DNA from 2 places in the Pseudomonas sp. HK3 genome. Region 1 is predicted to be linked to the other one. Evidence: predicted binding sites of a transcription regulator. Region 1 holds the regulator's gene; the other holds the start of a gene.

Region 1 (16,799 bases):
ATTCAGGCTTAACCATTGTCGTTGCCAATAACAGCAGTGACAGCCAAAGACTAACAGAAGAAATTCGTTACTTTTTTCAAGGTGAAGTGTTCAACCTGCCTGACTGGGAAACCCTGCCTTATGATTATTTTTCACCGCACCAAGACATCATAAGTGAGCGCCTAAGCACTCTGGTAAAATTACCTCAGGCAAAAAACAGCATACTGGTTATTCCTGCATTATCACTTCAGCTTAAACTGCCACCCGTCAATTACATTCTGGGTCACAGCTTTACGGTAAAAACAGGCCAAACACTCGACATAGACGAGCTAAAGCCAAAATTAATTTCTGCAGGCTACCAAGCCGTGGACAGCGTATTTGAACACGGTGAGTTTTGCATGCGCGGGGCTATCTTAGATATCTTCCCAATGGGTTCTGAGCAACCGTTTCGAATTGAATTATTTGATGACGAAGTAGAAAGCATTCGCTGGTTTAACGCTGAAACCCAACGCTCAACCGAAACCACAGATAGCATCGAACTACTGCCAGCAAAAGAAGTTCCGCTTGGATAAAAGCGGCATCCGGACATTCAAACACCGTTGGTTTGATTTCTTTGAGTGTGACCCAAAAGAGTCACCACTTTATATGGATGTGATAAAACAAATTGCACCGGGTGGCATTGAATATTATTTACCGTTATTTTTTGAAGAAACTGCCACAATATTTGATTACTTACCGATAAATTGCCAACTTATATTTAATCAAGACCTAGAGAAAAGCCTGCAACATAACTGGAAAGACATAGAACACCGCTATGAAGAGCGTCGCCATGACATTCGCCACCCGGTTTTGCCACCGAATGAAATTTACCTAAACGACAACCAAACCTTTGCACAGTTTAAACACTACGGCCGAATCAAAACCTTTACAGACAGCATAAAAGAGCAAGCAGGCCACCATAACTTCGCACTGCCTATATTGCCGTCGCTGCAAGTTAATCATAAACAAGATAACCCACTAGACGCCCTTGAATCATTTTTAATGAACAACAGCGAGACAGTTGTTTTTGTTGTGTTGAAAGTGCAGGCCGCCGCGAAGCCTTACTTGAATTACTTGAACGCATCAATATCAGCCCACAAATCATTGATTCTTGGTTTGATTTAAACGAGCACGATTTTGAATTCGCCATTACCACCGCCCCCATTGAAGACAGCTTTTACAGCCAAAAACTAAACGCGTGGTTAATAAGCGAGAACGCATTATTTGGTGAGCGAATTCGTCAAAGCCGCCGCCAAAAACAAGAGAAAGATCAAAGCGAAAATGTCATTCGCAATCTTACCGAACTCACAATGGGGGCGGCTGTCGTACACATTGACCACGGTGTTGGTCGTTATCGTGGCATGCAAACCATTGAGGTAGATGGTGACGCCACTGAGTTTGTCATGCTTGAATACGCAGACCAAGCCAAACTATACGTACCGGTTTCATCGCTACATCTTATCAGCCGTTACAGCGGTGCCGATACTGACATGGCACCCATGCACAAACTGGGCACAGAAAAATGGTCCGCACAGCGTCGTAAAGCACTGGAAAAAATTCGAGACACCGCCGTAGAACTCCTCGAAATTTACGCTAAGCGCGAAGCAAAACCAGGACATGGCTTCAAGTTTCCACGAGACGATTACGAAATTTTCAAATCAGATTTTCCATTTGAAGAAACCGTCGATCAAAAAAGTGCCATCAATGCCGTCATCACCGACATGATGAAACCCAACCCCATGGACCGCCTTGTTTGCGGTGATGTGGGTTTCGGTAAAACAGAAGTCGCATTACGCGCGGCGTTTATTGCGATTCAAAATGATATGCAAGTAGCCGTATTAGTGCCCACCACCCTTTTGGCACAACAACATTACGAAACCTTTAGTGACCGCTTTGCAGACTGGCCAATAAAAGTAGAAAGCTTATCTCGCTTTAAAACCGGCCAAGCAAAAACCAAATCGCTTAAAATGCTCGAAGATGGCACCGCCGATATTGTTATCGGCACACACAAGCTATTACAAGGCGATGTGAAATTTAAAAATCTTGGTTTATTGATTATTGATGAAGAGCATCGCTTTGGCGTTCAGCAAAAAGAAAAAGTAAAAGCACTGCGAGCTGAAATCGATATTCTTACCATGACCGCCACACCGATTCCGCGAACCCTCAATATGGCCATGTCTGGTGTGCGTGATTTATCTATCATTGCAACACCACCGGCCCGCCGTTTAGCGGTAAAAACCTTTGTTAAAATCTGGGACGAACACTTAATTAAAGAAGCCATACTGCGTGAAATTTTACGTGGTGGACAAGTCTACTTTTTACATAACGAAGTAAAAACCATTGATAAAACGGCTGAGGACTTAGCAAAATTGATCCCTGAAGCACGCATTGGTGTCGCGCACGGGCAAATGTCTGAGCGCCAACTTGAGTCCGTTATGGGTGACTTCTATCACAAACGCTTCAACGTGCTAATGTGTACCACCATCATTGAAACCGGTATTGATATTCCCAACGCCAACACCATTATTATTGAGCGTGCCGATAAATTTGGCTTAGCCCAGCTCCACCAGTTACGCGGTCGTGTTGGCCGAAGCCATCATCAAGCCTATGCTTACTTACTTGCCCCGCAAGAAAAGAAAGTCAGCAAAGATGCCGAAAAACGTCTTGATGCCATTACCAATGCACAAGACCTTGGCGCAGGCTTTATGCTCGCCACGCATGACTTAGAAATTCGTGGTGCAGGTGAGCTATTGGGCGAAGAACAAAGCGGCCATATTCAAAACGTCGGCTTCAGTCTATACATGGAGTTGCTTGATCGTGCGGTTGAAGCCATCAAGGACGGACGTGAACTGAGCCTAGACAACCCAACCGGGCATCAAGCTGAAATCAATCTACGCATACCAGCCCTTATTCCCGAAGATTACATGCCTGATGTTCATAACCGACTCATCATGTACAAGCGCATCGCCAATGCAAAAAACAACCACGAACTTAAAGATCTACAGGTGGAAATGATCGATCGCTTTGGCTTATTACCTCAGCAAGTCAAATATCTTATCCAAGTCACAGAATTGAAATTCAAACTTGCAACATTAGGCATAGTGAAGTTAGATGCCGGAGACAGCCAAGGGCGAATGGAATTTGGTTCACAAACCACCATTGATCCTTACACCATGGTGCGCATGGTGCAAACAAAACCAGCAAGCTATAAGCTGGACGGCTCAAATGCCTTTAAATTTATTTTTGACATGCCTGACGCACAAACACGCTTCAGCACCATAAACCACGTTTTAGATTTGCTTTCGCAACCAGGTACGCCATGATCGCTCGCTTATTATTGATTTTTTCGCTTATTTTAAGCCCATTAGTGGCAGCCGAAGATGAAGCTCCGGTAAAAGAAGCCAGATGGTATCAAGTTAACTTAACGCTATTCCAACAAAAAAAGGATAGCCACCTTGATGAATCATTTGGTTTTACTCCCCTACCAATGGATATGGCTGATATCGTCAAGCTTAAAAGTAACCATCCAATGCCCCTCGCAAACTCAGGTATGAATGCAACATTGGCTTTTCATCACGAAAACGCCAACAACCTTGCATTTACAGAGCAAACCATTGATCAAGACTGGGCTGATAAAATGTCAAAACTCGACCCAGTCAAGCAACCTATTTTGTACAATGCGCAGTGGCAGCAACCTGTCTATGACCAAAAACATAGCCTGCCCATTTACATTGAAAGCTCCATACAACACCTTGGTGCCCCACAGCTAAAAGGTTTATTTTATCTGCATGTTTCTCGATACTTGCACAGTAAAATTGATTTACAGTTTATTCCCGAAAACGCCAATACATCAACGGACCTCATCAGCCTTCAACAAAGTCGCCGCATGCGCAGTAAAGAAGTTCATTACATAGATCACCCATTAGTCGGCGTAATCATTCGCATACTGCCTGTTAAGCACCCACTCGGACGAAAAAACACCAAACCAACCTTAGACTCAGCTTTAAACGTTCGTCTATAAATAAAAAAAGCCCCTTAGTGATTAATCAATTGAACTGCACCCCAAAAGTTGGACACTCAATCCAACCTTTGGGGTGCAGTTCAAATAAGGGGCTTTTTTATAAAATTTAAAAGAACACATTATTTCGACGCAAGAAAACCAGCAATAATCGCCTGCACCTTGTGCATTCCTTGATCCAATACTCGTCGTATATCATCCATGGTTATAAGCTCATCACTTTTACCTGCTGCCTTATTTACCACTAAAGACAAACTGGCATATGGAATATTAAGCTCACGAGCCAAAACCGCTTCAGGCATACCTGTCATACCGACTACATCACAACCATCATTTTCTAGACGTTTTATTTCAGCGATGGTCTCTAAGCGCGGTCCTTGTGTTGCTGCGTACACACCTCCGTGCTGAGTGATAATGTTTTTCGACTCTGCGGCAAAATACAATTTAGATGATAAATCTTGATCATAAGGATGGCTAAAATCTACGTGATCCAATGGCAGATAAACACCATCATAAAAAGTATCTTCACGGCCGTGAGTATAATCAATCACTTGATCAGGAATACAAATGGCCTCAGCATCCATGGCTTCGGTGATACCACCCACCGCATTTACCGCGATAATTTCTGTCACACCGGCTTCTTTGAGCGCCAACAAATTTGCCCTGTAATTCACTTTATGTGGTGGTAATTTATGTGGATGCCCGTGGCGCGCTAAAAACACAACAGGCTGTCCCATTAGCTCGCCAAACATCAAGGGCGCGCTTACGTCGCCTAGATCAGTTGAAATACGCTGTTCATGAGTGATATTTAAACCTGGGTATTCCGTCAGGCCTGTACCACCAATAATGGCGGTTAATGATGCTAATTGAGTCATAAGTTTGCCCTATTATTAATCACTACCGCCATCTGACTCACCCACATCCGGCCCATTCTTGCTGACTTTTCTTCCTTTATGCTCGGTGCGGTTTGATTCATCTGTCTTTAATAATTTACCCGATTGTGCCTTATGCTGAGCATGCTCTGCGTCATTACGATCAACATTCTGTAAAGGCACATTGTTTTCCATGTAAATACTTCGACTTGGAAATGCAATTTCAGCATCTTCATTATTAATAATCTCACCTACCTTAAACAAAACTTCTTGCTTGATAGAATGAAACGCTTCCCAGTTGGTGGTGTGCGTAAAGCAATATATGAAAAACTCTAAAGACGAGTCTGCAAACGTATTAAAATTCACCATCAAAGTTTGCGACTCATCGATCTCGTCATGGCCTTGCAGGAACGCTTCAATTTTATCGCAAATTGTATGCACTTGAGCAAAATCACCATAGCGCACACCAATTGTTTCATAAATTCTGCGATGACTCATTCGAGATGGGTTTTCAATGCTCACTTGTGTAAACACTGAATTAGGAACATACAAAGGTCGCTTATCAAATGTACGAATTCGGGTTACGCGCCAGCCAATGTTCTCAACTGTGCCTTCGATATTACGATCAGGACTACGAACCCCAGTCACCTACCGCAAATGGCTTATCCAAATAAACCATTAATCCACCAAAAAAGTTAGCCAATAAATCTTTTGCTGAAAACGCAATAGCCGCACCGCCCACACCACCAAATGCAATAATACCGCTAACCGACAAACCCAGCGTTTGAAACACAACCAAACATGTAATGGTAATAACAGAAATGCGCAGCAATTTAAAAATTGCTGTAATCGTTGTCTTGTCTGCCTTGGTTTTTACGTCACCTTTTAAAATTTGATCTTCACGTATCCGAATTAACCGCATGACAAACCATGAAAAGAATACAGACAGCACAATTACATATAAATGGCTTGCCTTAGGCAATAACTTAACTTCAAACTCCATTTGAATAATGCACAGCACGTAAATAAGGATGCACGTTAAAATACCGTAATGAACCGGCGCCTCAAGTGCGCCGGTAACGGCATCGTCAAATAAATTACGGGTCTTGCTGGCCTTTCTCTTCAGCTGACCAACAATCACCTTGGCCACAATATATACAATACCACCGACCAATGACCCCACTAAGGCTTGCACCCACCAGATTTCTAGTAAGTCCATCCAATTTTTAATATCCAACATTTCCAACATATTTAATCCAATTCTGCTAACAATGCTAAAGCATGCATATATGCCTGCTTATTTTCGTTTAAAGATGCGATAGGTTTGTAAGCCTCTAAGCTAAAAGGTTCCACACTTAAAGCTTCTAACCCTTTCAAAATTTCAATGGAGGCCTCAGCATGATTACACGCCAATAAAATATCGCAACCCGCGTTAACCGCTGCCAACGCACGCTGCTGATAATCACCTTTTACTGCCGCACCCGCCATACTTAAATCATCGCTGACGATACGCCCTTCAAACCCCATTTTTTTCCTTAAAATATCTTTGAGCCACACCTGTGAAAAACCCGCAGGCTCACTGTCAACGCTTTCATACACCACATGCGCAGGCATCATCCAGTCAATAGCGGGTAGTAACTGCTTAAACGGTTCTAAGTCTTGCTGTTCAATTTCTGTAAAACTGCGCTCATCAATCGGACACGCAACATGGCTATCTAAATTAACCCAACCGTGCCCCGGAAAATGCTTTGCTACGACGGCAAAATCCATTTCTTTTAAACCAGACATAAAGCTGGCCGCTAGAATTTTAATCACATTTTTATCCGCGCAAAAACCTCTGTCACCAATAACATTATTGCGATCATAATTAATATCTAATACGGGCGCATATGTGAGGTCGATGCCAACTTCTTGTAATTCATACGCTAAAACAATGGCCGCTGACTTTGCTAACGCAACCGCTTTATCAGGGTCATGCGAATACAGAGCGCCAATTCTCCCCATAGCCGGGACATGCGTAAAGCCCTCACGAAAACGCTGAACCCTTCCCCCTTCATGATCAACCGTAATCAATAACCGAGGGTTAATCGTTTTAATTTCTTTAACTAACGCGGCTAATTGATCACGGCTTTGAAAGTGGCGAGTAAATAAAATAATGCCACCTAAAAAGCGATGCTTGAGCCACTGCCTTTCTTCATCAGATAGCGCTGATGACTGCACATCTGTTATGAATGTTACTTGCATTTACACCTCGATCATCACTGGGCAACCGATCGGCACCCAATCAAATAACGTAATAACATCGCAATTTCGCATACGAACGCAACCATGGCTTTTTGCCACGCCCATTGGCTCACTATCAGGCGTGCCATGAATATAAATATACCGAGCCATTGAATCAACCGACCCCAATCGATTTTTACCCACCTCACGACCACACAGCCACAAAATACGCGATAATATCCAATCTCGTTTAGGGAACTGTTCTGCTAATAGCGGGGAGTAAATTTCGCCAGTGGTACGACGCCCAATAAAAACAGAATTAGTCGGCTGAGCTTCACCAATTTTTGCACGAATATAATGCGGCCCAACCGGTGTTTTGCCTGAGCCCTCATCACACCCGGCACCATTTAAAGCCGTAGACACGGAAAATTCGAAGATCTTTTGCTGATCTTCGAATGCCGATAATGTTTGATTATGAATTGAAATGTGCAAATAACGCACTGGATTACTCGCTAGCAAAGTTTGATGCTTACTTTGCCCGAATACCTGCCGCAAGGAAAGGCAAGAGATAGCCAACGACTTCTTCTTCTGTGCATTTAGTATCGAAATCATGCTCAACAATGGCACGCAAGTTTTCCATGCTCGATAAGGTAAATGCTGCGGAGCCAAGCATAAAGTGAAAACGCCAAAAACGCTCTACTGGTTGCAGATCAGGTGTAGCCTTGGTGATAAGTGACATGACGCGTCGGAATAAACTGCGATATTCCGTCTGCAAGAATTTACGTAAATGCCCCTGCCCCTGATTATAAGCCAAGCCCAATAAACGCATAAAAATAGCCAAACGACTGCGATCACCTTGCGTCACACTGGCCATAGCCCGTGCAACGAAGCGTAAAATATCTTCAATCGATAGAATCGTATCTGGGTGTTGTTGCTCATGGGCATCAAGACTGGACTCAACCAGCTTATAGAACGGGCCTAAAAAGCGAGCAAATACGGCCTGAATAAGAGCTTTCTTTGAGCCAAAGTGGTAATTGACCGCGGCCAAATTCACATCAGCACGAGCCGTTATGGTACGCAAAGACGTTTCTGCAAAACCATGTTCTGCAAACAACTCTTCTGCCGCGTCTAAAATCCGTGTAACCGTATCAACTTGTGCCATGGTGTAAACCCAAACAAACAACTGTTTGAAACATACGTTTAACTCAAAATCATGTCAAGTAATCAAGCCAACACACTGCTTTTTCAGCACATTGCCTCACACTTTATAGCACATACACAATAAAAAATGGGCTCCAATGAGCCCAAAAGAAAAGTCTGACTAAAAACAGGTTCTTACAAATAATAAGACATGGTTAACTTTATGAAGTCCTCATCACGAAAACCCCATAAAGGATTGTCGTCCTTAGGCGCAAACACACGAGCCTCAATTGATAACGTCATGTTATTCAACACCCGCGTATCCCCTTCGATACTCAAACTATAATCACCATACTCATAATCAACCAAAATACCTGCCAACAGCGTAGAAGATGCCGCATCGTTAGCCGCCCAACGGGTCGCCAACAATACATCATGTTCAAAGGCCCCTGCACTGGCCTCATCTTGACGAGAGTCATACAAGTGCTCAACCACCCAGCCAAGCTCAATTCGCGTATCAAAAATACCTACTTGGGTATATTCAAATCCCGCGGTTGTAGCAAAGTATTGCTCGTCATCGCCAATCGCTAAGTTCATGCCATTATAAAACACAGGCCACTTACCAGCTGGTGTAAGCATGTCATTTTCTGGCATGCCATCCCGTAATACACCTTCAAACTTCCAGGCCCAACCTTCTGTTAGGTACTGCATTTCAAGACCAAGCTGAGTGATTTGAGCGTAATAAGGCAACACCTCAGGAGCAAGAGGATTTGACCCCATCGACACCGAGGGACGCCTCACGACTGGTTCCATGAAATACCGATACCGCGTATTCGAACTCATCAATGTACGTATAAAAACGCGCAGCAACATCTACATGGTTTTCTTCATCTGAACTTTCGTATTGCGCATCTGCATAATTTTGCCCAAGGCCTAATCGCCCGTCTTCGCCGACAAACGTACGCTCACGATGATACGGCAACACAAATAAATCCAAATTCCCCCAGTCCCGCTCAAGCAGTAACTGCACCATGGGCTGGCCCAGTTTTTCTTCGCCATCTAAACTTTCAACCGCATCAGTTTGGTTAATAATATCCACTAGATGTTGTGACTCAGTCACACCCCAGAATACCTTACCAATACCCGCTTTAAGTTCGTATTCGTCAGCGACTTTATGCCAGATCAATTCGCGAATATCACCATGTGTACGCTCATCATCTGTTTCATCAAAGCGATAAAACGGTTTAAACGTCACGGAGTGATCATTTTCAAACGCTTTATATAACTCGGTGCGCAATGCGACCGAGTTATTGATACGAGTATCATTGTCGCTGCTCTGGCTATCTGCAAAGTAACCAGACACCTCATAATCAACCTGAGTCGTCACGCTTAACTCAGCCTGAGCCGCGTTCGTTAGCAGTACAAAACTCGCTAATAAAGAATAACCCTTCATATTACTTAGCTCGTTTTAAGCTATTTTTGGTAAATTCTCTGTCATTCAAGCCAACTTTAAATTCATAGCCTTTGTATTCTAAGCGAGTGCCTTTACCCGTTTGATGATTTTTCATCACGCTTAGAGCTGGGCGCCAGAATTTTTCTAAGTACAGCGTGTAGTCTTTATTTTCTAATGTTTTTAGCAAGCTTTTTTTACGATCATAAAACTCGATTTTTAACGCACGATATTCCGCTTTATCAATCCAAGCTATTTGCTTGGTGTAACCTGAATATTTATCCGTTGGAATACGTTCAACCACAAAGCAATCTTTGCCATCAAACGTTTCGTCACGTAGGTGCTTATAGGTATATTTTTCTATTTCCTGTGAACTAATGTCTTCGAAGGCAAATTCACTGCCGACAAACGGGCCCGATTTATTTTTGCTCGATATTTTTTTCACACGCTTAAGCGCAGGCAAATACAACCATTGGTCATCTGATTTTTCTTTGTGGGTGTAGGTCAACATAGCCACACCTTTTTGGTCAATTGGCGTATCAAAAATCATGAGTGATTTATCGCCCTCTTCACCAACACCTTCTAGTGTTTTTACACGCATATCACGCGGTGCTTCATCGCCCTTGCTGTCAACCAACACCATTTTCAATTCGACTTGCGTATCCGCAAATCCTTCATCGCGTTTATCAGCCTCAACCGCAATCGCCAAACCTTTTTCTTCTGGGGTCTGTGCTAAAACAGATACATTAAACAGGGTTAACAACACTGTTACTAAGAGGTATTTCATCATCTTAAAACTCCTTATTTATTATGCTTGAACTTTAATTTTATGATCAGGTGACGCAATTTCGCTCGAACCATTAGTACTATCTTCATTGTCATCTTTATCCAGCTTTAGCAGCAAAGGGGGTAAGAAAAAGAAATCAACAATTAAGGCCAACCCGATGGTTAACGCACTCATGATACCCATGTGTGTATTGATCGCGAATGGCGATAACGCCAGCACCATAAAGCCAGCACACAAAACAATCGTGGTCGCCGTTAACGCAACACCCACGGTATGGAAGGCATACTCGATTGCCGCTTCTGTTTTTAACCCAAGCTCTCGCTTAGCGCGCACATATTTCGTCATGAAGTGAACGGTATCGTCAACCACAATCCCCAAGGTCACACCCATCACTACCGATAAGCCCAAACCCACTTGCCCATCGAATACCGCCCAAAGCCCAAAGCCCATTCCTGCTGGTACTAAATTAGGGATCAAGCTAATAAAGCCAAGCTTCACTGATTTAATTGCCAACATAATAATAAATGAGATCAAGAATAACGCGCCCACAACACCACCAATCATACTTTTGATGTTACGTTCGGTTATATGTGCAAACATCACGGCGGTACTGGCACCCTCTGTCACCATATATGACGGTGCGTTTTCTTCTAACCATGCAACCGCACGATGATCCAAAGAAATAATTTCTTGAGCTGTAATTTTGTCAATTTGTACCGTTATACGACTTGCTGATTTATTACCGTTTACTTGGTTGGTCAGATCTAAACCATAAGGTAAAGAAAGTTCATATAGCAGCATATATTGCGCAGCCAGTTGACGATCATCTGGGACTTTATAATAGGCTTCATCATCCGCGTTCATATTTTTGTTTAAACGCTTCATCACATCACTAAAGCTATTCACGTGACGCACTTCAGGCTGGGTACGTAAAAAATCAGCAAACGCATCAATCGTATTCAAATAATCAGGATCAATGACACCCATTTCACCATCGGCTTTCAGTGAGTAGTTCATACTTTGTACACCAGTCAAGGTGTCGGAGATCATTTCACTGTCGCTTCTAAACTTGATGCTCCAATCAAAATATTCAATCGTATTATCATCTAGCTCATTCAGCGGAATCAGTGCAATTAACACCACAATCACAATTGAAAAACCAACCAACAGCGCACGATAATTTTTAATCACAAAATCCGAAATCATCTGCATTTTTTTATTTTCATTGAATGATTCAGATACTCTTTTAGATGGCAGCAACATCATTAACGCAGGTAAAAAGATAACCGCTAAAACAAACGCCGCTAACACACCAATACACACAATATTGCCTAAATCATGAAATGGCGGTGCATCAGAGAAATTAAGCGTCAAAAAGCCAATAGCCGTGGTCACACTCGTCAGTAAAACAGGTTGAAAGTTAATACGAATGCTTTCTACCATTGCCGCTTGCTTCGATTCGCCTTTGGCTATGCCATGGTAATAGCTCATCAAAATATGAATACAATCGGCAATGGCAAGTGTCATGATCATCACCGGCGCCGACAATGTGGTTGGCGTCACTTCAGGACCAGGCCAGCCGAATAAACCCATTGCAACGGCACTAGAAAACACAACAATGCTAAACGTTGCCAATGTGCCCCACATGCCTTTTAAAGAGAAAAACAACAACACTAAAATGAGTAAAATCATAATAGGGTAAAGCTGCTTAATATCTTGCGCACTGGCTTCAGGAAATGCGTTATTGGTCATGGTTACGCCAGTCAAATAAAAGCCCACCTCTGGGTAGGCTTCTTCATATTTGGCCACCATTTCTCGCACAAAACCCACTACTTCAGGCACTTCTTGTGCTTGATTAATACCGGGTAAGTTAATGGTAATATTAATACCCGTTGCTTTACCGTCATACGCAATAAGATTACCGGCTAATATTGGGTCTATTAAGGCAACCGCTTTTTTCGCTTGAATCTCTTCTGGGGATAAATCAGCCGAATATTCAAATAAACTTTCAACGATCATGTCGTCTTCTTCAGCATAGGTATGCTGAAAGTTCGAAATCGAATCAACTCGACGACTATAAGGCACCTGCCATGATTCTTCGGTCAGTTCTTCGACTAATGTCAGAATGCGGGTATTAAAGACTTCACCATCTTTAGGCACCATGGCAATGAGGATATTATCAACTTTATTGTATTGGTCTTGCAAATCTTCAAAAGCTTGTAAATGCGGATTATCACTACTGAAAAATGCGCGATAATCGGCATTTAATTTGATATTTTTCGCACCATAGCCACTGGCACCAACCAGCAAAATGGCGGACAACACAACCGCCCAAGGGTGACGAACAAGCCACCAGGTTATTTTTTCAATCATGTGATTTCCTTATTGTTATATTTGTATTATTTAACGTAAAAGATTTGTTTAGCTTGTGCCTGAACCATTGCAAAATCATGACTAACATCGTCTCGCTTAGCACCAAGACCATCTAAAAAAATATGTAAAGATTCAAAAAAATAATGCTTGGGATCGTCAAAGCCGAATTTTGACATTTCCCAGTCGTTGGCCAGTACATCTTGTACTCCCCATTTCATGGCCCACCAACCAAACGCACCCACTTTAATTTTATCGGCACTGATATCAGTTTGATCCGTAAAAAGGCCAATCACACGGGACAAAATATTTTGATCAATGATTGAAATAGCGTGTTGATGTGACTCGGTGACTTTTTTCTGGAATTCGGGGGATTTCACCATAGACACCAGACCCGCTGTTTCTGATTCTTGTTCAGCGTTAATAAAAAATGCCCAACTCACCATCACCACTTTATGGCGCAAGCCTGCACTATTATTAAGTGCAATATCTATGAGCGAGATTAAGCGCTCACCACAGCGAATCACTAATTTCGCAAGTACATCTTCTTTACAACTAAAGTGTTGATAGATGGTTCCTTTTGAGTAATCGGTTTGATTAGCAATCGCTTGCATGTTTAAACCATGAAACCCATCTCTTTTTAGTAACGACAAAGCCACCTGAAGAATTAATTCTTCACGTTCCATACGCATTTGATCTTTATGGCTTATTGCTTGTACTGATTTCAATTGATTGTCACTTTTATTATTTTTTGACACGCTGTCATTTTTTGACGCGACGTCAAATTTAAAGATATTAGCCAATAAGGTCAACTGTTAATCATTAAACTATTTTTGAATACTTTACACATGTACAGTACTGTATATAATCACAATATGTATATAAAAACAGATAAGAAGCCATAATGATCAAACTTACCGCTCGCCAGCAAGAAGTATTGAATTTAATTAAACAATCCATTGAGACAACCGGCTTTCCCCCTACACGCGCAGAGATTGCAAAAGAGTTGGGATTTAAAAGCCCTAACGCCGCTGAAGAACACTTAAAAGCACTTGCACGTAAAGGCGCAATTGAAATGACACCCGGTGCTAGCCGCGGCATTCGCTTAGCAGAAGATCAAAGTGGCATCCCACTTATTGGTCGTGTCGCAGCAGGCGAACCTATATTGGCGCAAGAACATGTCGAGCGTTATGTTGAATTACCAAGAGAGTTTTTTAAACCAAGTGCAGACTTTTTACTTGAAGTGCATGGCGAGAGCATGAAAGAAATTGGCATTATGGATGGCGACTTAATTGCCGTGCACAAAACTAACCAAGCCAGCAATGGCCAGATTGTTGTGGCCCGTGTAGGTGAAGAAGTAACCGTTAAGCGTTTTCAAAAAGACAAACACATCGTGCAATTACTGCCTGAGAATCAAGACTTTCAACCAATTGTCATTGACCTGCAAACAGAATCTTTAGAGATTGAAGGCCTCTATGTTGGGGTTATTCGCCGACATATGCACTAGCCTACCCTAAACACTAGGCATAAAAAAACGCTGCATGGGCAGCGTTTTTTTGCTCTGAAAACGGGCTATTTAATGAAAAATACGCTCTTCATAATCGGCAATGGCGGATGTATCTTCAACATGCACACCACTTAGCTCACCTACTTTACGCACACCCGCTTCAATCATTGCTTTCGCAATTTCGACATGTTGCTCAGGGAAGCTGTCTTTCGCATCACCCGAAAAGGTAATGCGTACTAATGGCTCGCCTTCACCATCGCTACGTTTTAGCGCAATGTCGCCATCGTCTAATTCTACAATTTCAAATACAGCAGCCATAATAACTCTCGAAACTTGGTGACACGATATAAAGGGTGCGGAGTATATCACTGCAAAACAAGCACTCCAACGCCTAAAAAATCAGCAATTAGTTTTCTTGATAGTGCAAACGCATACGCTGAATGGTTTTTTCTAATTCAATCAACCAGTTACGCAATAAGTCAACATAGTCAGACTGGGTTGTAATTAATTGTACAGACTGTACCACCGCGCTTTCATCAAAGCCTGTCAGCAACATCCGGTTATATTGCGTCAATAATGCCGCCAACCAACTGTTTGGCTCTTGGCTTAAAAGGCTCAATTCATACAGTTCAGCCGGCAGTTCTTTACGGGCAAATAGCTCAGCCAACGTACCAAAAGGCGGTAATCGATATTGAGCGACAAGCTCATTAGAGAAAGACATCAAACCAGCGTAGAGATGCGACAACGCAGCTTCTTCTTGCTGGCGCTTCTCTTGGTCAGCGCTTTGCTCAGCTTGCTTTAAGCAAGAGCGAGCAAAGAACACCACCTGATTGGTACGGCTAACTGGGCTCATGATTAAAAGTTGATGCGTAAGCCAAAATGGCCCGCATTCACAACGTCAATGTCACCCTTTTCATCATCCGCTTCAACAAAGCGGTAGCCCAAATACACCATCGCAGTTGGCAGCAGCATGAACTCGACACGGGCACCCACATCAATTAGGTTCTCAGTCGTCGAGAAAGACAACACGCTTGGCGCATAATATAAATGGCCGCCAAAACCCAAACCGTTTAGTTCAGGTGGCATATAGCGCGCAAAACCACCAATGGCCAATGCACCACTGTCATTGGCATCGGTGAAATAACCGTAAAACTTACCGCCTACACCAATGCGCAAACTGCTTTGCTGGCTACGAACGTCAACTGCATTTAAACCAAGAGACACTAAATCGCCGTCATCTTCATGGTGTAAAAAACCAGCGGAAACATGCATAGGGCTACCCATACGCGTGGCGTCATAATCAAGACCCGCCATGCTGTCATTAATACTTAAATCCAGCGTGCCTCCGGCATAAACCGTTGAACTCATCAATAAACAGATTGGGGCCAATAGGCGCAGCAATTTCATGAATCACCTTTATTATAAATTTGTAAATGAAAGATGGCGCTATGATACGACATGACAAAGCATAAACCTAGTCGTCGATTGCGTACTAGTAGGCTGATTTGAAACAAAAAAAATGGCTCACAGAATTTCCTCTGCGAGCCATTCTTCAGGCCATCAATGCTTAGTCGTCTAGTAAACCAACTAATAGTTTATTGATGCGATCCACATAACCTGCCGGATCCTGCAACTGGCTACCTTCTGCTAGTTGCGACTGCTCATAAATGATATCTGCCATTTCAGCAAAGCGGGCTTCATCACTTTGTTTATCCATTTTCACAATCAATGGGTGCTCAGTATTTATTTCAAGCACACGCTTAGCTTCTGGTAATGCTTGGCCGGCGGCTTCCATCATACGGCGCATTTGCATGCCCATATCATCTTTACCCACCACTAAGCACGCAGCCGATTCAGTCAAACGAGTTGAAATACGTACATCTTCAACTTTATCGCCTAGGGTGGTTTTAATACGACCAATTAGGCTTTCGTTTTCTTTTTCAGCTTTTTCTTGTTCCGCTTTATCGGTGTCGTCTAATGCTAGATCACCTTTAGTAATGTCTTCAAAGGTTTTGCCTTTGAATTCACTTAGGTGAGAGATCATCCACTCATCAACGCGATCGGTTAACAATAGAACTTCAAGACCTTTTTTACGGAACACTTCTAAATGCGGGCTACGTGAAGCCGTTAAATAGTTTTCAGCTGTTAGGTAATAAATTTTATCTTGGCTATCGTCTGCACGCTCAAGGTAAGTATCTAGTGATACCGATTGCTTGTCGTCTTCGCCTTTAGTTGACATAAAGCGGAATAGCTCAGCAATTTTTTCTTTGTTGGCGAAATCATCTGCTGGGCCTTCTTTAAGCACTTGGCCAAACCCATCCCAAAATGTTTGGTATTGCTCTGGGTCTTTTTTAGCCAGCTTTTTCAGCATGTCTAAAATACGTTTTGTCAGCGCAGTACGCATTGACGTAATG
Region 2 (16,799 bases), on a different contig from region 1:
TTTAGTAATGGTGACCCGATCATGCGCGGCTTCGACAAAGAATTTCAACGTCGTGTACCGGGTTGTAAAAACATGCCTCACCAAACATTAAAGGGTGGGCATTTTTTACAAGAGGATTCAGGAACCGAGTTTGCGTTGGCCATTAATGATTTGCTAGCCAAGCATCTTTAATACTGTCATTGATTTGATCATTCTTTAAGTGTGGTTACTTTAAAGAATGATCGCTTTTTATTTTTTAGCCCAACTGTCTATTTAAACTTATCCAGCCATTCTTTTGGCGACAGCCCTGTTTTTTTGCGAAACACTCTCGCCAGTGCTGAACCATTTTCATAACCCACTTCATTGGCCGCTAGACCAACTGATTTATTTTTTCGTAATAAACCTTGTGCAATAAATAGGCGCCAGTCCGTTATGTAATCACCCGGGGATTGACCAACCACCTCTTTGAACAGTTCAGAAAACTTTGAACGTGACATAGCCGCCATATTAGCCAGCGAGGCAAGGCTCCAATTTTCTTCTGGGTGCTCATGAATTTTTATCATGACATTTGCTAATTGCGGATGAGAAAGGCCCGCAAGCATACCGTGTGCAACCTCGCCATCTTCTAATACTTGTCTTAATACTTGTATCAGAAAGATATCACTTAAACGGTCTATCATGGGTTGCCTCCCGCAACGCTCATTAAAGGCTTCTTCAAACAACCAACTTGCGGATTGCCCAAGGTAATCAGAATCTTCGATATCGAAATATAAAAACTTAGGGAGTGCACTCGCCAAAGGATTATTAAAGCTGTCCTTATATTGAACACTGGCGCATACCAGCTCAGCGTGGTCGGACTCACTCGCCATTATTTGATGATGTGTCGCTTGAGGAAAAAAAATAACCGTAGGGCGCTCAAATACTCTCTTTTCACCCTTATCGTCCATTAAGGTCAATTTACCGGATTTAAGTAAATGAAGGTGGCCTTCGCTATTGTCGCTCGAGCCAAAAGGTTTAATACCGCACATATTGCCACTAAAAAAGACCTGTGCATTCATAGAAAAGCGAAGAAGAATCTCTGATAAACGATCCATTTATGGCCCTCGGTACATAAAAACATTGAAAATCGCACATTTCTGGACGATTTGAATCAAAGTCTGGACTATATCATCCCACTTAGCCCCCATAAAGCCGTAATCTAGCCTCACTGCCAAACACAAGTCACCCTTCATCAAGAACGGGTCACTGGCATACGTTTTTAAACCAAAACCTATGTAAATAAATGCAATGGAGCAACACAATGAAACTTTCTCATTTAATTAAATCCGCTTTTGCGGTTAGTACACTTGTATTAAGCAGCCTAACATTTGCTGCAAACATTGATATGAACGCAGATGAAAACGATATCGCAATCAGCGGTTATGACACTGTTTCTTACTTCACAAAAGGTCAGCCAACTCAAGGTAGCTCAAAATACACCGCTACCTATAACAATGCTATTTATCAATTTTCAAGTGCTGAAAACCGTAATAAATTTCGTGCAAACCCAGAATATTATGCCCCTCAGTACGGTGGTTATTGCGCCATGGGTGTTGCACTAGAGAAAAAATTCACCGTTGACCCGACGGCTTGGTACATCGATAACAACAAGTTGTACTTAAACCTAAACAAAGCGGTACAAAAGAAATGGCTAACTGATGTACCTGGAAACATAAAAACATCTGAACACAACTGGCCTGAAATCAAAAATCTAACAGCAGAAGCATTAAGCGAAGATTAATCAATCTATCAGTAAAGGAGCTCAGTAATGAATAAAAAACTCATTACCAATGCTGCTTTACTGGCTGTATTAGCAGTCAGTACAGCAGGCCCTGCACACGCGGCAGGTAAAGAGAAATGTTATGGCGTAGCTAAGGCTGGCCAAAATGATTGTGGTAATTTAGCAGGCACTCATTCCTGTGCAGGCCAATCAACCGTTGATAATGATCCTGGCGAATGGAAAATTGTTGCGAAAGGGACCTGCCTAGAATTAGGTGGCATGAAAAAAGCAGACGCTAAAAAACATTACAACGAAAACCGTTAATACAAAATAATCGTAAGGTTGAGGTTTTTATGGACTCCATTGACACAAGCAATATTCGCAGTCGCTCTGACAATGATCATAAAAAGAAAGCCAACCAGTCAATGATGATTGGTGTCGGTTTACGGCATCAACATTATGCTGATGTCTTATCTCAACCTTACGATCAGCCTGAAAACAATCACATTATTGATTTTGTCGAAGTACATTCTGAAAACTTCTTTGCTCAAGGTGGTGCGAGCCGAGCATTAATTCAGGATATTGCAAAGCGATACCCTATCAGCCTGCACTCAACAGCCTTAGGGCTTGGCTCTTATGCACATGCGGCCAATGGCTATCTTGATTCGTTAAAAGAGTTAATTAAAGTGGTTAATCCATTTTTAATGTCCGATCATGCGGCTTTTTCTTGGGCTGAATTAAATGGCGACATCATCCATGGCGGTGATCTACTTCCCATTGAATTTAATCAAAAAACATTAATGGCCATGGCTGATAATATTAATGCATTACAGCAATCAACTGGGCGCCAGATACTCATTGAAAACGTGTCTGCGTATATACAGCCTGAAAATTCAACATTATCAGAAACTGAATTTCTAGTGAAATTAACTGACCTAACGCAATGCGGGCTACTGGTTGATTTAAATAATTTAATTGTTAACGCAAATAATTTCTCATCAAAGAGTGAACTAGAGTACGCACAAGACTGGCTAGAGAATATACCGCAAGGTTTGATTGGTGAAATTCATCTTGCAGGTTATACACCTGTTAATAACGGTGAGTTTATCATTGATGACCACAGCCAACCGATTAGCAACATAGGCTGGCAACTTTATCAATTTACACTTCAACGTTTTGGAAAAATTCCAACCTTAATAGAATGGGACAATAATCTACCCAGTTGGAATACACTATTAAATGAAGCCAAAAAAGCACGCTCAATTGCTAATGAGGTTTTCAATAATGAATGAACAACAAGCATTAATGAGTGCCATTTTTGGCTCACACGAGTCATCAAAAATAGATGAGAAAGGCTTAGCTGTTTATAAAAGAAACCTTAAAGCCAATTCAACAAGAGCATTAAAGATTAGCTTTCCAACAGTTGAAGCCCTTATTGGAGAGTCGTTATTTTCACAATGTGTTGAAACCTTATTATTATGTGACCCGCCAAAACTCGGTGATTGGGGCTTATGGGGAAACGGTTTTGCTCGTGTATTAGCAAAAACAGCCGCTTTAGATGATTTCCCATACGTTGTGGATATTGCAAAACTGGATTACTCGTTACATATATTAAGTCGAGAAAAAGACTCTACCGTTAATATTGATTCTATCTCGTTATTAACTCGCCATGACATTGATACGCTAAGTATTGCACTTAATCCTAGTGTTAGCATGCTAGCGTCTGCTTACCCTATATTTGATATCTATCAAGCTAACAATACATCACTATCACCAAAAGAAAATGATGAATACTTAAACCATGCAAAAATGAAAATTGCAGAAGGCTTAGGGCAGAACGTTTTATTGTACCGACCTCAATTTAAAGCACTTGTTCGTGAACAACGTGTCGAAGAAAGATATTGGCTTAATTTAATATTAGATGGCTTTTCGATTGGTCGTGCGCTAGACAAAATGGAAGAAAGATTTGGTCATAAAAACCGTTCATTTTCATTTGAACAATGGCTACCTCAAGCGATTCAAGAAAACATAATGACCCATATCCACCACACCTAAACCACTGAATTTAAAACCCAGGCCAGAATCAAACCTAAACATTAATAACAGAGAACATAATCATGAATATAAATAACGAACCCATTTCAAACATCGCAAGCCTTTATAACGTTATTGCCAATACGATCAATAAAGTTCAGCCATTAGCGTTATTAGCTGCACGACTTTATGTGGCTTGGGTATTTTTTGCGTCCGGTTTAACTAAACTGCGAGATTGGGAGAGCACACTCTTTTTGTTTGAAGAAGAATATTCTGTGCCTTTTATTCATTTTGAAGTGGCCGCTTGGCTAGGCACCGCTGGTGAATTGATTCTACCTGTATTATTAGTATTTGGTTTATTAGGGCGCTTTTCAGCACTGGGTTTATTTATTGTAAATATCGTTGCGGTTATTAGCTTGGAAGAGATCGCGCCTGCTGCCTATACATTACACGTTCTGTGGGGATTGTTATTGGCTCAAGTTTTTATTTGGGGGCCGGGCATGATTTCTATTGATCGATTAGTGAAGAATAGACTCTTAAAGTAACAGACTTTGAAAATAACAGATTAGAAAATTCAACATCCAAGCGGATGCTGAATTTTCTAGCACAATCTATATGTAGATAGTGACGCTTAAAACCCTAAAACATCCTGCATGTCATACACGCCATTGTCTTGTGCTTTTAACCAAGCTGCTGCGCGCACTGCCCCTTTCGCAAAGGTCATACGGCTTTGCGCTTTATGGGTAATTTCAACACGCTCGCCTTCTGTCGCAAACATCACGGTGTGATCACCCACTACATCACCGCCACGAATGGTTTGGAAACCAATCTCTTTATGCGGGCGCGCACCGGTTTGACCTTCACGGCCGTAGTTCGCCACTTCGTTTAGATCCCAACCCATGGTTTCTGCAATCACTTCACCTAAACGCAGTGCCGTACCGGATGGCGCATCTACTTTGTGCTTATGGTGCATCTCAATCACTTCGATATCACTTTCGTCACCCATCACTTTAGCGGCCATGCGAAGTAAGTTAAGGCATAACGTCACACCCACTGAATAGTTTGGCGCAAATACGATTTTCATATCCTGGCCAGCCGCTTGTAACGTGGCTTTTTGTTCATCGGTTAAACCCGTTGTACCGATAACAATGCCTTTACCGTTCGCTTTGCAAAATTCGATATTACTCATAGTTGTGTCTGGCGACGTGAAATCAACCAGTACATCAAAATCGTTTACGGCTTCATCTAAACTGCCCACAAGCGCTACGCCTAATTTTTTACCTAGACCAGCCATTTCGCCCGCATCACTGCCTTTTAGACTGTCATCCGGTAAAACAATACCTGCACCGAGTTTTGCGCCTTCGGCTAGTTCGGTGGCTTCAATTAAAATGCGGCCCATGCGGCCAGCGGCACCAATGATGGCAATACGTGTAGTCATGAGGGTGACCTTAAATTGGGTGTCTATATTGGTTGGGGATTGTACATGAAATTAGACGCCGTCGCCTCTTAGGCTGTGACGATGACACATAAAGAAAACCCCAGTTTGCCAAGCGCCAAACTGGGGTTTTGGGAAAACGACTTAGGGGATTACTTTAAAGAGTCTTTCATCACTTTAAGTCGATCACCGCGTAGATCAAGCTTATTCGCTTTATAGAACGCTTTTGGTAGCTTAATTAACTCTTGAGCTAAGTCCATTGCGCTTTGCTGTAGCTGGTCTTTTTCAACAAGTTGATCTAAAAAGCCCGCGCCTACCGCTTGAGCTGGTGTGTATTTTTTCGATTGAATCACGGCAATCGTTTGCTGTGTGTTCACAATACGATCTTTTATCAGGCTCATTAATACTGGCGTAAATGGCATACCAATGGCCGTTTCTGGCAGGTTAACGGTATATTCAGTATTCGCACCGATACGGTTATCAGACGCCATTAAGATAAATGCACCCATGCCGATTGCATGACCTTCACAGGCGGCAATCACAGGTAGCGGAAACCCGTAAATACGTGTCGCCAATACCATACCTTTTTCCAACAGGTCGGTTGCTTGTTGCCCGCCCTTTGCTAATGCTTTTAAATCGAAACCAGCAGAGAACATACCTTCACGGCCAATAATGATAACGGCCTTTGCTTCTTGCTCAGCTTTATCTAACGATTCGTTCATGGCATCAATGAACTCATGATTCAAAGCATTCGCCTTACCATCGTCGATACAAATTTGTGCAACACTGTCTATTAATTGGTAATCCATGCGGCCTCTCTTATTTTATAACTAGATAAATTAACAAGGGTCTCTATTTTAAGTTTGTATATTCTGGAATATGCATCATTTCAGATAGAAGAGACCGAAGCGTTTTAGCTTAACCATTCTAAGGGCATAGGTGTATCACTTTTTTAAACAATTTGGATACTTGGGGAAACAATGATCAGCGTTTAATGGAGCGAGCGAGGGCAACCTTACCTGACTTTTCGGCCTAATAAATGCACTCTACTACATGCAGCCTAATAACAAGACACCCAAGGTGAGTATCAAGCTAAGCGTTCAACAAAAGCAAAGGCATGCGAGACACCTTGAATAACCTCGTTGCGAGCTTATCCAAGCCCAGCACAGATTACAGCTTGATAGAGGCAACGGTCTCAGAAATAATATCCACCACCGAGCGTAGCTTGTTACTCTCTTCCTGTGTTCGGTCTGCTTTCTCTCTCACGCTTTCTGAAGACGTCTGAATACTGTGTATATGACGGTCAATTTCAGATGACGCCGCTGATTGCTGCTCCACAGACGAGGCGATCTGGATATTCATCATGCTCACCTCTGCCATGCTTTGTGCCATCTCACGCATTAACGTAAGTGCCGTACTGGATTGATCTTTGCCTTCTTCACCTTTTTGATTGGATTCTTGAATGGCTGACACCACTCCTTGAATAACCGTCTGAAAGCGGCGCATGGTATGGCGTACTTCTTCGATTGATTTAGCCGTACGCAGTGATAATGACCTCACCTCATCCGCCACCACAGCAAACCCTCGGCCTTGATCCCCTGCTCTGGCAGCTTCAATCGCGGCATTGAGCGCGAGTAAGTTTGTTTGTGAAGCAATGTCTTCAATGGAGTCCAGTACCGCTTCTGTTCCTTGGCTCGCACTTTCTAATTCGCTGATTGATGACACCGCATGATTTAACTCATTTTGTAAAATGCTGATCGCATCTTGAGCACAAGCACTCATTTGCGTGCTTTTTGTTAAACGGTTATTCACCTCTTTCACAAAATCAGCCGACTCTTGTGCACTTTTTGAAACGTCTTGGATTGATAAATTCATCTCATGAATGGCCACAGCTGATTGCTCTATCTTTTTGTGTTCATCCTCTGTGGCTTGCTGCACATCAGATGTCATTGCCAACATTTCTTTGGCCACATTATCAATTCGACTGGCCGCATCTTTAAATTTAGAGAATGCGGTTTCTAAATTTGAGTGAAGATAGTTCACCGCGTTATCAAGTATTTGTAATTCATTACTGGCGTTGAGGATTTCTTTTTTATCGTCTTCGTTTGTGACCAAGGATAACGTCATTGCGATCAAAGTCTTAAGGGCTTCAATAATTGAACGACTGGTAATGCTTACCAAAGTTACAATAAATATAGCGGTAATGATGAGCGATAATGCCGATACCCAGTACATGGATTCTAATTCATTACTAATAAACACCGAGATAGCGCCTATTTTATCTTTGAAAATGCCGGATAGTGTATGAGCCGATTGTCGCATCTCTCCACGATACCCCTCATTGTGATCTAAGCCCTTCAACATCTCAGCTTGGACCAACTTACCAAAGTGGTCTTGATATGATTTCACTCCAGGTAATAAAGCACTAAACCCTTTGCTTTCAATTGTCTGCTCTAGCTCCGTCACTGTCTGATTAAAACGATCAAGGTATTTATTGTCATAACGCAACATGAAATCTTTTTCATGTCTGCGCAGCATCAGTATATCCACGAGCAACTCAGGGTGCGTCTGTACCTGCTCTTCAACATCGTGAATGGATTTACGTAACTCGCCATATAACCCGTCAGTTGAATCAAGTCCTATGGTTAATTGGTGTTTGGCGATCTTTTCAAAACTCGATGCATACGCATTTAAATAGCCTTCGAGTGGTTTGTCTTGCTGCAAACCTAAAATACTTTCGACGGCCTGAATTTCGGCTAAAAGATCACGACTAAGCTGTGTTTGCTGAGAAAACTTATCAACATACTTCATATCCTTTCTAGATAAGAAGTCTTTCTCATGTCGGCGTAACATGAGTAGAGATGCATCAAATTGAAAATAGCTGGCCCTTAGGCGCTCAATGTCAGACATTTTATTCAATGACCACACATTAATTGAGCCAGACAGCCCCATGCCAACAATCACTGCGATCAAAATCAAAAAATGCCGTGCTTTTACTGAAACGTTACTCATAGTCGATAACCATTTTATGGCAAACCTTGATTTATCAGCATAGTCAACGTTTAGAAAACCCCACAACATTTAGCATTACCACTTATTGAACAAACATATGTATAAAACCTATTCCTTAATCTTTTTAATTATATGTAAGTAACCATACTCAGCCTCAATGACCGCTTTGAGCCGCCCATAAAAAAACCTCAATGCTTTCACATTGAGGTTTTTATGACACCTAAGCATTAAACCTTAGGTTTTACTCGAAGAACGTTTTCACATTATCAAACCAAGTTTTCTTTTTTGGCGAATGTTTGTCGCCGCCTTTCAAACTGGCTTGAAATTCTTTCAAGATTTTCTTCTGGTGTTCCGTCAGTTTCACTGGCGTTTCAACCATTACACGGCACAATAAATCACCTGTTGCACCGCCACGTACTGGCACCACACCTTTACCACGCAAGCGGAATAACTTACCACTTTGGGTTTCAGCTGGAATTTTAAGGTTCACGCGACCATCTAATGTTGGCACTTCAATCTCGCCACCCAGTGCAGCATCCGCAATGCTAATTGGTACATCACAGTACAGATTACGCCCGTCACGCTCAAAAATAGAATGCGCTTTGATATGCGTTTCAACATACAAATCGCCAGCTGGGCCACCACGGCCGCCTGCTTCACCTTCACCCGTTAAACGAATGCGATCGCCGTTATCAACACCGGCAGGCACTTTCACATTAAGGGTTTTGGTTTCTTCTTTTACGCCTTGGCCACGACATGAGCCACACGGATCTTTAATAATAGAACCCTGACCATGACAAGTTGGACACGCTTGCTGCACAGAGAAAAACCCCTGCTGCATACGCACTTGGCCTTGACCATGACAGGTATTACATGTGACGGGGCTTGAACCATCTTTCGCACCAGAACCGTCACAGGTATTACAATTTACAAGGGTTGGTACGCGAATTTTAACTTCCGCGCCTTTAACCGCTTGCTCAAGTGTTAACTCTAAATTGTATTTTAAATCGCTGCCGCGCTGCGGGCCGTTACGACCACCACGACCACCACCGCCGCCAAAAATATCACCGAATACATCACCGAAAATATCGCTGAAGTTTCCGTTACCGCCACCAAAACCACCTTGGCCGGCAGAACTATCTACTCCTGCATGGCCATATTGATCATAAGCGCCACGTTTTTCTTGGTTACTTAATATTTCATACGCTTCGGTTGCTTCTTTAAACTTAGCGTCGGCATCTTTATCATCCGGGTTTCTATCCGGGTGATACTTCATGGCGAGCTTACGGTACGCTCGCTTAACTTCTTTTGCGTCCGCGCCTTTATCGACACCGAGTATTTCGTAAAAATCACGTTTTGACATAGTTATTCCGTTAGATGTGAGACGCAAGACGGGAGGCGCAAATTACTTCGCGTCTCCCGTCTCCCATCTAGCGTTTTATTACTTGTTGTCTTTTACTTCTTCGAATTCAGCATCAACAACGTCATCGTCTTTGCCTGCTTCTTGTTCTGCACCACCAGCTTCACCGGCTTGTTGTGCAGCCGCTTGTTCGGCATACATTTTTTGAGCAAGACCAGAAGACGCTTCCGTTAACTTAGCAGTAGCCGCTTCGATTGCGTCTTTGTCGTCACCTTTCAGAGCTTCTTCAACATCAGCGATAGCCGCTTCAATTGCTGTTTTCTCTTCTTCAGTGGCTTTGTCGCCTGCTTCTTCTAATGTTTTCTTAGTCGCGTGAACCATGCCATCAGCAGTGTTACGTACTGTGATCATTTCTTCGAACTTTTTATCCGCTTCAGCATTTGCTTCGGCGTCTTGTACCATTTGTTCGATTTCTTCATCGCTCAAACCAGAAGACGCTTTAATCACGATTGACTGTTCTTTGCCTGTCGCTTTATCTTTCGCATTCACATGCAAAATACCGTTGGCATCAATATCAAACGTTACTTCGATTTGTGGCATACCACGTGGCGCAGATGGAATATCAGATAAGTCAAAACGACCTAATGATTTATTTTGTGCCGCTTGCTTACGCTCGCCCTGTACCACGTGAATGGTGACAGCAGACTGATTATCGTCAGCCGTTGAGAACACTTGAGATTTCTTAGTTGGAATCGTGGTGTTTTTCTCAATCAATGCAGTAGCAACGCCACCCATTGTTTCAATACCTAGCGTTAGAGGCGTTACGTCAAGAAGAAGTACATCTTTAACATCACCAGATAGTACGGCACCTTGAAGTGCTGCACCCATGGCAACCGCTTCGTCAGGGTTCACGTCTTTACGTGGCTCTTTACCGAAGAAATCAGTTACTGATTTTTGTACCAAAGGCATACGAGTCTGACCACCAACCAAGATAACTTCGTCGATTTCAGATGCACTTAGGCCAGAATCTTTAAGCGCCATTTCACAAGGCTTAAGCGAGTTCTTAACTAGGTCTTCAACTAAAGACTCAAGCTTGGCACGAGTCACTTTTACATTTAAGTGCTTAGGACCAGTGGCATCAGCCGTGATGTAAGGAAGGTTCACATCGGTTTGAGACGCTGAAGACAGTTCAACTTTTGCTTTTTCAGCGGCTTCTTTTAGACGCTGCATAGCAAGTGGGTCGCCCGTTAGATCCATACCGGAATCTTTCTTAAACTCAGCCGCTAAGAATTCGATCAAACGCATATCGAAATCTTCACCACCTAAGAAGGTGTCACCGTTAGTCGCAAGTACTTCGAATTGCATTTCGCCGTCAACATCCGCAATTTCGATGATAGAGATATCGAATGTACCGCCACCTAGGTCGTATACTGCGATGGTGCGGTCGCCGCCAGTCTTGTCCATGCCATAAGCAAGTGCCGCTGCTGTTGGTTCGTTAATAATACGCTTAACTTCTAAACCCGCAATTTTACCCGCATCTTTTGTTGCTTGACGCTGTGCATCGTTAAAGTATGCAGGAACCGTGATTACCGCTTCTGTTACTTTTTCGCCTAGGAAATCTTCGGCGGTTTTTTTCATTTTCTTCAACACTTCAGCAGAAATTTGTGGTGGCGCGTATTTCTCGCCTTTCACTTCTACCCAAGCATCGCCATTGTCGGCTTTAGTGATTTTGTACGGCACCATTTTAATGTCTTTTTGTACAACGTCGTCTTCGAAACGACGACCGATAAGACGTTTAATAGCGTATAGCGTGTTCGTTGGATTGGTTACTGCCTGACGTTTTGCAGGTTGGCCCACTAAAATTTCGCCGTCTTCTGCGTATGCAATAATAGACGGGGTTGTGCGATCGCCTTCCGCGTTTTCAATTACGCGAGTCTTTTCGCCATCCAATACAGACACACAAGAGTTTGTGGTGCCTAAGTCGATACCAATGATTTTACCCATAATATTTCTCCAATCTCAATTCGTAAGAGCGCTGGCTCTATTCTTTGCTCAGTGAGCGTTAATCGTTTGCTTAACCCTAATGTGGGTATGGCTATTTTTATTTCAAGCCTTTATGCGTAAAAAATCTTAAGCTTGTTCGTTTACTTTTGGTGCTGCTTTCGACACGACAACCATTGCAGGGCGTAATAAACGGCCATGATTGGTGTAACCTTTTTGTACAACATTAAGTACAGTATTTGGTTCGGCATCTGGCGCATCGACCATTGAAATAGCTTGATGCAACTCAGGGTCAAACGGGTGACCCTCTGGGTTGATTGCTTCAACATTGAACTTCGTTAACGTATCAATGAAGCTTTTGTGGGTCATCTCGATGCCTTCAAGGAAAGGCTTAACCACGTCATCGTCTGGGCTCATGGCCATAGCACGATCTAAGTTATCAACAACATTGAGTAGCTCGCGAGCAAACTTCTCGGTGCTGAATTTATGCGCTTTCTCTACGTCACCCTCTGCACGGCGACGTACATTTTGGGTTTCCGCTTGGGCGCGCAGTACTTCTTCTTTGAGTTGAGCCACTTCGGTTTGAAGCTCAGCTACGAGGTCATCAGCCACTTCTTCAGTGATTGCTTGGCCATCAACTTGCTCTTGCGCCAGTTGCTCTTCGTTTTCCACTTCGGGAGTGATGTTTTCCTGATCAGACATTCGTCTCTCCAAAACACAGATCAATAAAAATAATGTATGCCCTATATGGGGATGGAAAAAACAGTTTCAAGAACTTTACAAACACAATTTTTACTGTATAAATAAACACATGTATGAATATACAGGTAAAATTAACCATGCTGGCACATATCTCAATTAAAGATTTCACCATCGTTGACACATTAGAACTCGACCTAAAGTCGGGCTTTAGTGCCGTTACCGGCGAAACCGGTGCAGGTAAATCCATCATGCTGGATGCATTATCACTGGCAACGGGCGGCAAAGCCGAAGGCTCTCATGTTCGTCCTGGGGCAAATAAAGCTGAGATATATGCCTGCTTTGAGTTAAAGCAGAAGCCGAAGCTGCAAGCTTGGCTCGTTGACAACGACATGGCTGATGATCAAGAACAGCTCATACTATCACGCATTATTACCAACGAAGGCCGCAGTCGAGGCTATATCAACGGCCGCCCAGCACCGCTGCAACAATTAAAAGAACTCGGCCAGCAGCTATTAGACATTCACGGGCAGCATGCCCATCAAATGCTATTGCACAAAGACGCGCCTCGTCAGTTACTGGACAATTACGGCCAATATAACGATTTACTTAAAGACGTAAAAAGCAGTTATCAACATTGGCAAACACTAAAAACACGAGTTGATCACCTGCAAAATCAAACAGATGAATCATTGGCTCGTATTCAGCTACTGGAATACCAAGTTCAAGAACTTGATCTTCTAGACCTACAAGCAGAAGAAGTCGAAAGCCTTGAAGCTGAACAAAAGCGATTGGCCAATGCCGAAACCCACTTACTTAGTGCTCAGCAAGCGCTGCACTTATGTCAGAACGATGATGACCGAGGTGACGCTTATCAAGCTGTACAGCAAGCCCTGCAAAAGCTTGATCCGCTCATTGATAGCAGCCCCGCTCTTGCCAGCGCACATGAATTGCTGAATCAAGCCTATGTGGTAATGGGTGAAGCCACCTATGAATTAGCAAGCTATATTGATAACTTTGAAGTCAGCCCTGAACAACTGCTGCACGTAGAGGAGCGCTTAAATGCCATTTATGAACTTGCTCGCAAGCATAAGGTGCGCCCTGAAGAATTAAGCCAACTGCACACCACCTTGGCCGAAGACCTTGCTCAACTAAAAGGGCAAGACCAGTCGCTAGATGAGTTAATCATCGCGTTAGAGCAAGCAGAGGACGTGTTCTGTGGGCACAGCAACGCGCTAAACAAAGCACGTAACAAAGCGGCTGAAAAACTGCGCAGCGAATTATTGAAGCTATTAAAACAACTGGCCCTTGATAAAACCCAGATTAAATTTGAAGTGGACAACCAGCCCATTCACAAAGCGACAAAGTATGGCGCAGACCAAATTCAATTATTGGTTAGCTTTAACCCTGGGCAGTCCTTGCAACCATTACAAAAAGTGGCGTCCGGTGGTGAGCTGTCTCGCATCAGTTTGGCACTGCAAATTTTAATTCAGCAAGGCCCTGACACTCTCATATTTGATGAAATTGACGTAGGTGTCGGCGGTGCAACTGCAGAAAGAATGGGTCGCTTACTCAAACAACTGGGCAGCAAAAAACAAGTTATAAGTGTAACTCATCAACCGCAAGTAGCGGCACTTGCTCACCAGCATTTACTGGTAAACAAGTTGAGCGGTAAACAGCAAACACGCACCCAAATTCGCAAACTCGATAACGATCAAAGACAACAAGAACTGGCACGCATGATGGGAGGCTTAGAGATCAGCGACCTCACGCTTGCCCATGCCAAAGACATGTTAATGGCGGCACAGGTATAAGCCGCCGGTAAAGACTCTGTGTGGACGGAGAGCCCAAGGATGGGAGACACGGCAACCCCAGCATAAAACTTGCCGTAGCCTGCTAATACCCAATGGAATGGGTAAGGCAGGCAATATTAATATCGACACACTGTCGAGTATAAAGCAGACATAAAAAAAGCCAGCATAGCTGGCTCAGACTGCTGATAAACCCCAGTGTTTTCACTGGGGTTTATTCATTTCAGGGCAATTTAAGCGCCTCCTTGCTCAATTTATTCTCACCTCATATATCTCAATTTAATATTCCACCCACACTTATCGAGCTTTAGTTTGGCCTGATAAGGCTTTTCTGACAGGCATTTTTAATGCAAAGCGCTTTACGCTGCCATTAATGCGATCTTTTTCATATTTTGCGCAGCGGCCGTCATTAAGCACTGCATTTGCACTTTGTGTTTGCCTCGAAATTGCGCGTAGCGATAGCCGTGTAATTGTTTGGCATCTGCAAAACTTCTTTCCACCGTTTCCTTTCGCCTTGCGTAAAGTAGTTTGCCTTTGTCTGTTAAGCGGTGTTCGTTGATTCTATCCTTGCTGCCTTCCCAAACATGCCGCGTAATCACTTTTGTGTGATTTTGACTGTTGGTACAGCGCGTTAAGTCTGGGCAGTGTTGGCATGCGTTTGCGTCGCTATGATATTGGCGATAGCCTTCTCGAGTGGTGGTGCGATAAAAAACATTCTGTCCTTGTGGGCAGGTGTAGAGATCTTGTGTTTCATCGTAAACGTATTGGTTTTTGTAGAAATACCCTTTTTTATGCGTGGGTCGTCTGTAGCCCATGACACCATAAAGGTTTCTATCTTCGATGCCTTTGCATAACGCTGCGGTAAAATACCCAGCATCCAAACCCACATGCTGAAGATTAAATCCAAAACGTTGCACCTGTCTGTCGAGTCTTGCTAGATACGGGACACTGTCGTGAACATTACCCGCTGTGACGTGTACGTCGGTAATGATGTTGCAGCGTGCATCAACTGTGCGATGGTCTAAATAGAAAAACCCCTTTGGCTTGTTATCACGCACCATGTAGCCACTGTCTTTGTCTGTGGTGCTTTGTTTGATGTCTCTCGATTTATTGGGCGTCTCTGACCGCGACGCCAAGGGCTTTTTTCCGTGATCTAGCCTGTCTTGCTCAACCGCTTTATCCAGCTCATCCATATACGCTTGGCGTTCAGCTTGTGCTTGCACTTTAATGTGCTTGTTTTTATTGGCGTTGGCTTTCAAATGAGTAGAGTCGGTATAAAGGGTGGTTCCGCCCACCAGCTTCTTCTTCATGGCTTGCAGCACGATTTCATCAAAAATCTGCTGATAGACATCGGATTCTTTAAACCGTCGAATACGGTTTTGGCTTAAGGTGGAGGCATCGGGAATCTTGTCGGTTAACCCAAGACCTAAAAACCACCGATAGGCCACGTTAACCTGAACCTCGCGGATTAATTGGCGCTCGCTGCGCACGCCAAATAAATAGCCGATGAATAATAATTTGAATCATCAAAGTGGGATCTAACGCCGGTCGGCCGTTATTGGGGCTATAAAAGTCTTTGACTAAATCGTGAATAAAACTGAAATCCACTTTCTGCTCAATCTTGCGCAGAAGATGGTCATTAGGCACAAGCTCGTCAATGGAAACGAACTCAAGTTGCGACTGTGTTTGGGGGCGGTCATTTAGCATGGCCCTATTATAAAAAATCCTCACCTAAAAAGGCGAGGACTTTGTCAGCAGTCTGAGCCAGCATAGCTGGCTTTTTTTATGGTCAAACGGTCGAGGCTACTTTTCGCCTTTTGGCTTCACGTACAATACAAGATTGTGCTCTACCAATTCATAACCATATTCTTCGGCAATCAAATGCTGAAGTTTTTCAATTTCTTCGTTTACGAACTCAATCACTTGGCCTGTTTTTACACATACCATGTGGTCGTGGTGGTCACCACGGTCAAGTTCAAACACACTGTGGCCGCCATCAAAGTTGTGGCGTTCCACAAGGCCTGCGCTTTCAAACTGGGTAAGTACACGGTAAACCGTGGCTAAACCCACCTCTTCGTCGGCATCCATCAATGCCTTGTACACATCTTCCGCACTCATGTGCGGTTCGGACGCTGCTTCAAGTATTTGCAGTATTTTTACTCGAGGCAGTGTCACTTTAAGACCTGCTTTGCGTAATTCTAAGTTTTCATCTGCCATGGGGTTATGCTCTTTGGTCGTTGCGAGCAACGCAACTTCAGGTATTATGCAATCAACTTTTAAGTGACGGTTATTCTACATGTTTCGATTTATTATCACAGCCACAGTTTTAATATTATTAAGCGCTTGTTCTATGCAAGTGTACAAACTCAATGTCCAGCAAGGCAATATTGTCACGCAAGACATGCTTGATAAGCTTAAACCCAGTATGAGCAAAGGACAAGTTGCCTATATTATGGGCAATCCTGTCTTGAAAGACACCTTTAGTTCTCGCTTCTGGGATTACACTTATCGCACTGAGCGCCGCGAAGATGAAGTAAAAAGCTATCATATTCGTGTACATTTTGACCAAACTCAAAAATACACTCACTTTGAAGGCAAGCTTCCTGAGTCGACGGCACCAGAGCTGCAAAAAGCAGATGACAAGCCGCTAAAAGTCTTTGGGGATTAAGTAACCCTTAAAATTAAGACAATAAAAAAGGCCCGATGGGC

What was found. Region 1 encodes LexA, which represses DNA repair genes until DNA is damaged. Its sites were predicted from a motif close to CTGTNTNNNNANACAG; they were not measured.
Region 2: recN (DNA repair protein RecN) is a predicted target of LexA. The motif match lies at 12,376-12,391, and genes of this name have one in related genera.

Annotation. Positions count from the first base shown of each region.
Region 1 covers NZ_JBREXD010000003.1:31,254-48,052, reverse strand. Annotated here, with positions in the region: partial or broken gene mfd (transcription-repair coupling factor) at 1-3,341, shown strand, start outside; gene ACU6U9_RS15520 (CsiV family protein) at 3,338-4,039, shown strand; gene ACU6U9_RS15515 (S-methyl-5'-thioinosine phosphorylase) at 4,159-4,911, opposite strand; gene ACU6U9_RS15510 (mechanosensitive ion channel family protein) at 4,927-5,556, opposite strand; gene ACU6U9_RS15505 (mechanosensitive ion channel family protein) at 5,540-6,157, opposite strand; gene nagZ (beta-N-acetylhexosaminidase) at 6,160-7,152, opposite strand; gene ACU6U9_RS15495 (L,D-transpeptidase family protein) at 7,153-7,650, opposite strand; gene ACU6U9_RS15490 (TetR/AcrR family transcriptional regulator) at 7,661-8,293, opposite strand; gene ACU6U9_RS15485 (hypothetical protein) at 8,467-9,057, opposite strand; gene ACU6U9_RS15480 (hypothetical protein) at 9,026-9,724, opposite strand; gene ACU6U9_RS15475 (outer membrane lipoprotein-sorting protein) at 9,726-10,511, opposite strand; gene ACU6U9_RS15470 (efflux RND transporter permease subunit) at 10,530-12,881, opposite strand; gene ACU6U9_RS15465 (TetR/AcrR family transcriptional regulator) at 12,908-13,606, opposite strand; gene lexA (transcriptional repressor LexA) at 13,783-14,385, shown strand; gene ACU6U9_RS15455 (hypothetical protein) at 14,455-14,703, opposite strand; gene ACU6U9_RS15450 (DUF6586 family protein) at 14,792-15,238, opposite strand; gene ACU6U9_RS15445 (YfaZ family outer membrane protein) at 15,241-15,792, opposite strand; gene htpG (molecular chaperone HtpG) at 15,953-16,799, opposite strand, start outside.
Region 2 covers NZ_JBREXD010000001.1:1,942,303-1,959,101, reverse strand. Annotated here, with positions in the region: gene ACU6U9_RS09175 (hypothetical protein) at 1-171, shown strand, start outside; gene ACU6U9_RS09170 (cupin domain-containing protein) at 249-1,073, opposite strand; gene ACU6U9_RS09165 (YHS domain-containing (seleno)protein) at 1,280-1,759, shown strand; gene ACU6U9_RS09160 (BufA1 family periplasmic bufferin-type metallophore) at 1,787-2,062, shown strand; gene ACU6U9_RS09155 (DUF692 domain-containing protein) at 2,092-3,030, shown strand; gene ACU6U9_RS09150 (HvfC/BufC family peptide modification chaperone) at 3,023-3,793, shown strand; gene ACU6U9_RS09145 (DoxX family protein) at 3,856-4,317, shown strand; gene dapB (4-hydroxy-tetrahydrodipicolinate reductase) at 4,404-5,210, opposite strand; gene ACU6U9_RS09135 (crotonase/enoyl-CoA hydratase family protein) at 5,360-6,016, opposite strand; gene ACU6U9_RS09130 (methyl-accepting chemotaxis protein) at 6,378-6,989, opposite strand; gene dnaJ (molecular chaperone DnaJ) at 8,461-9,582, opposite strand; gene dnaK (molecular chaperone DnaK) at 9,661-11,583, opposite strand; gene grpE (nucleotide exchange factor GrpE) at 11,710-12,282, opposite strand; gene recN (DNA repair protein RecN) at 12,396-14,093, shown strand; one part of gene ACU6U9_RS09105 (IS1182 family transposase) at 14,450-15,613, opposite strand; one part of gene ACU6U9_RS09105 (IS1182 family transposase) at 15,615-15,797, opposite strand; gene fur (ferric iron uptake transcriptional regulator) at 15,894-16,307, opposite strand; gene ACU6U9_RS09095 (outer membrane protein assembly factor BamE) at 16,387-16,758, shown strand.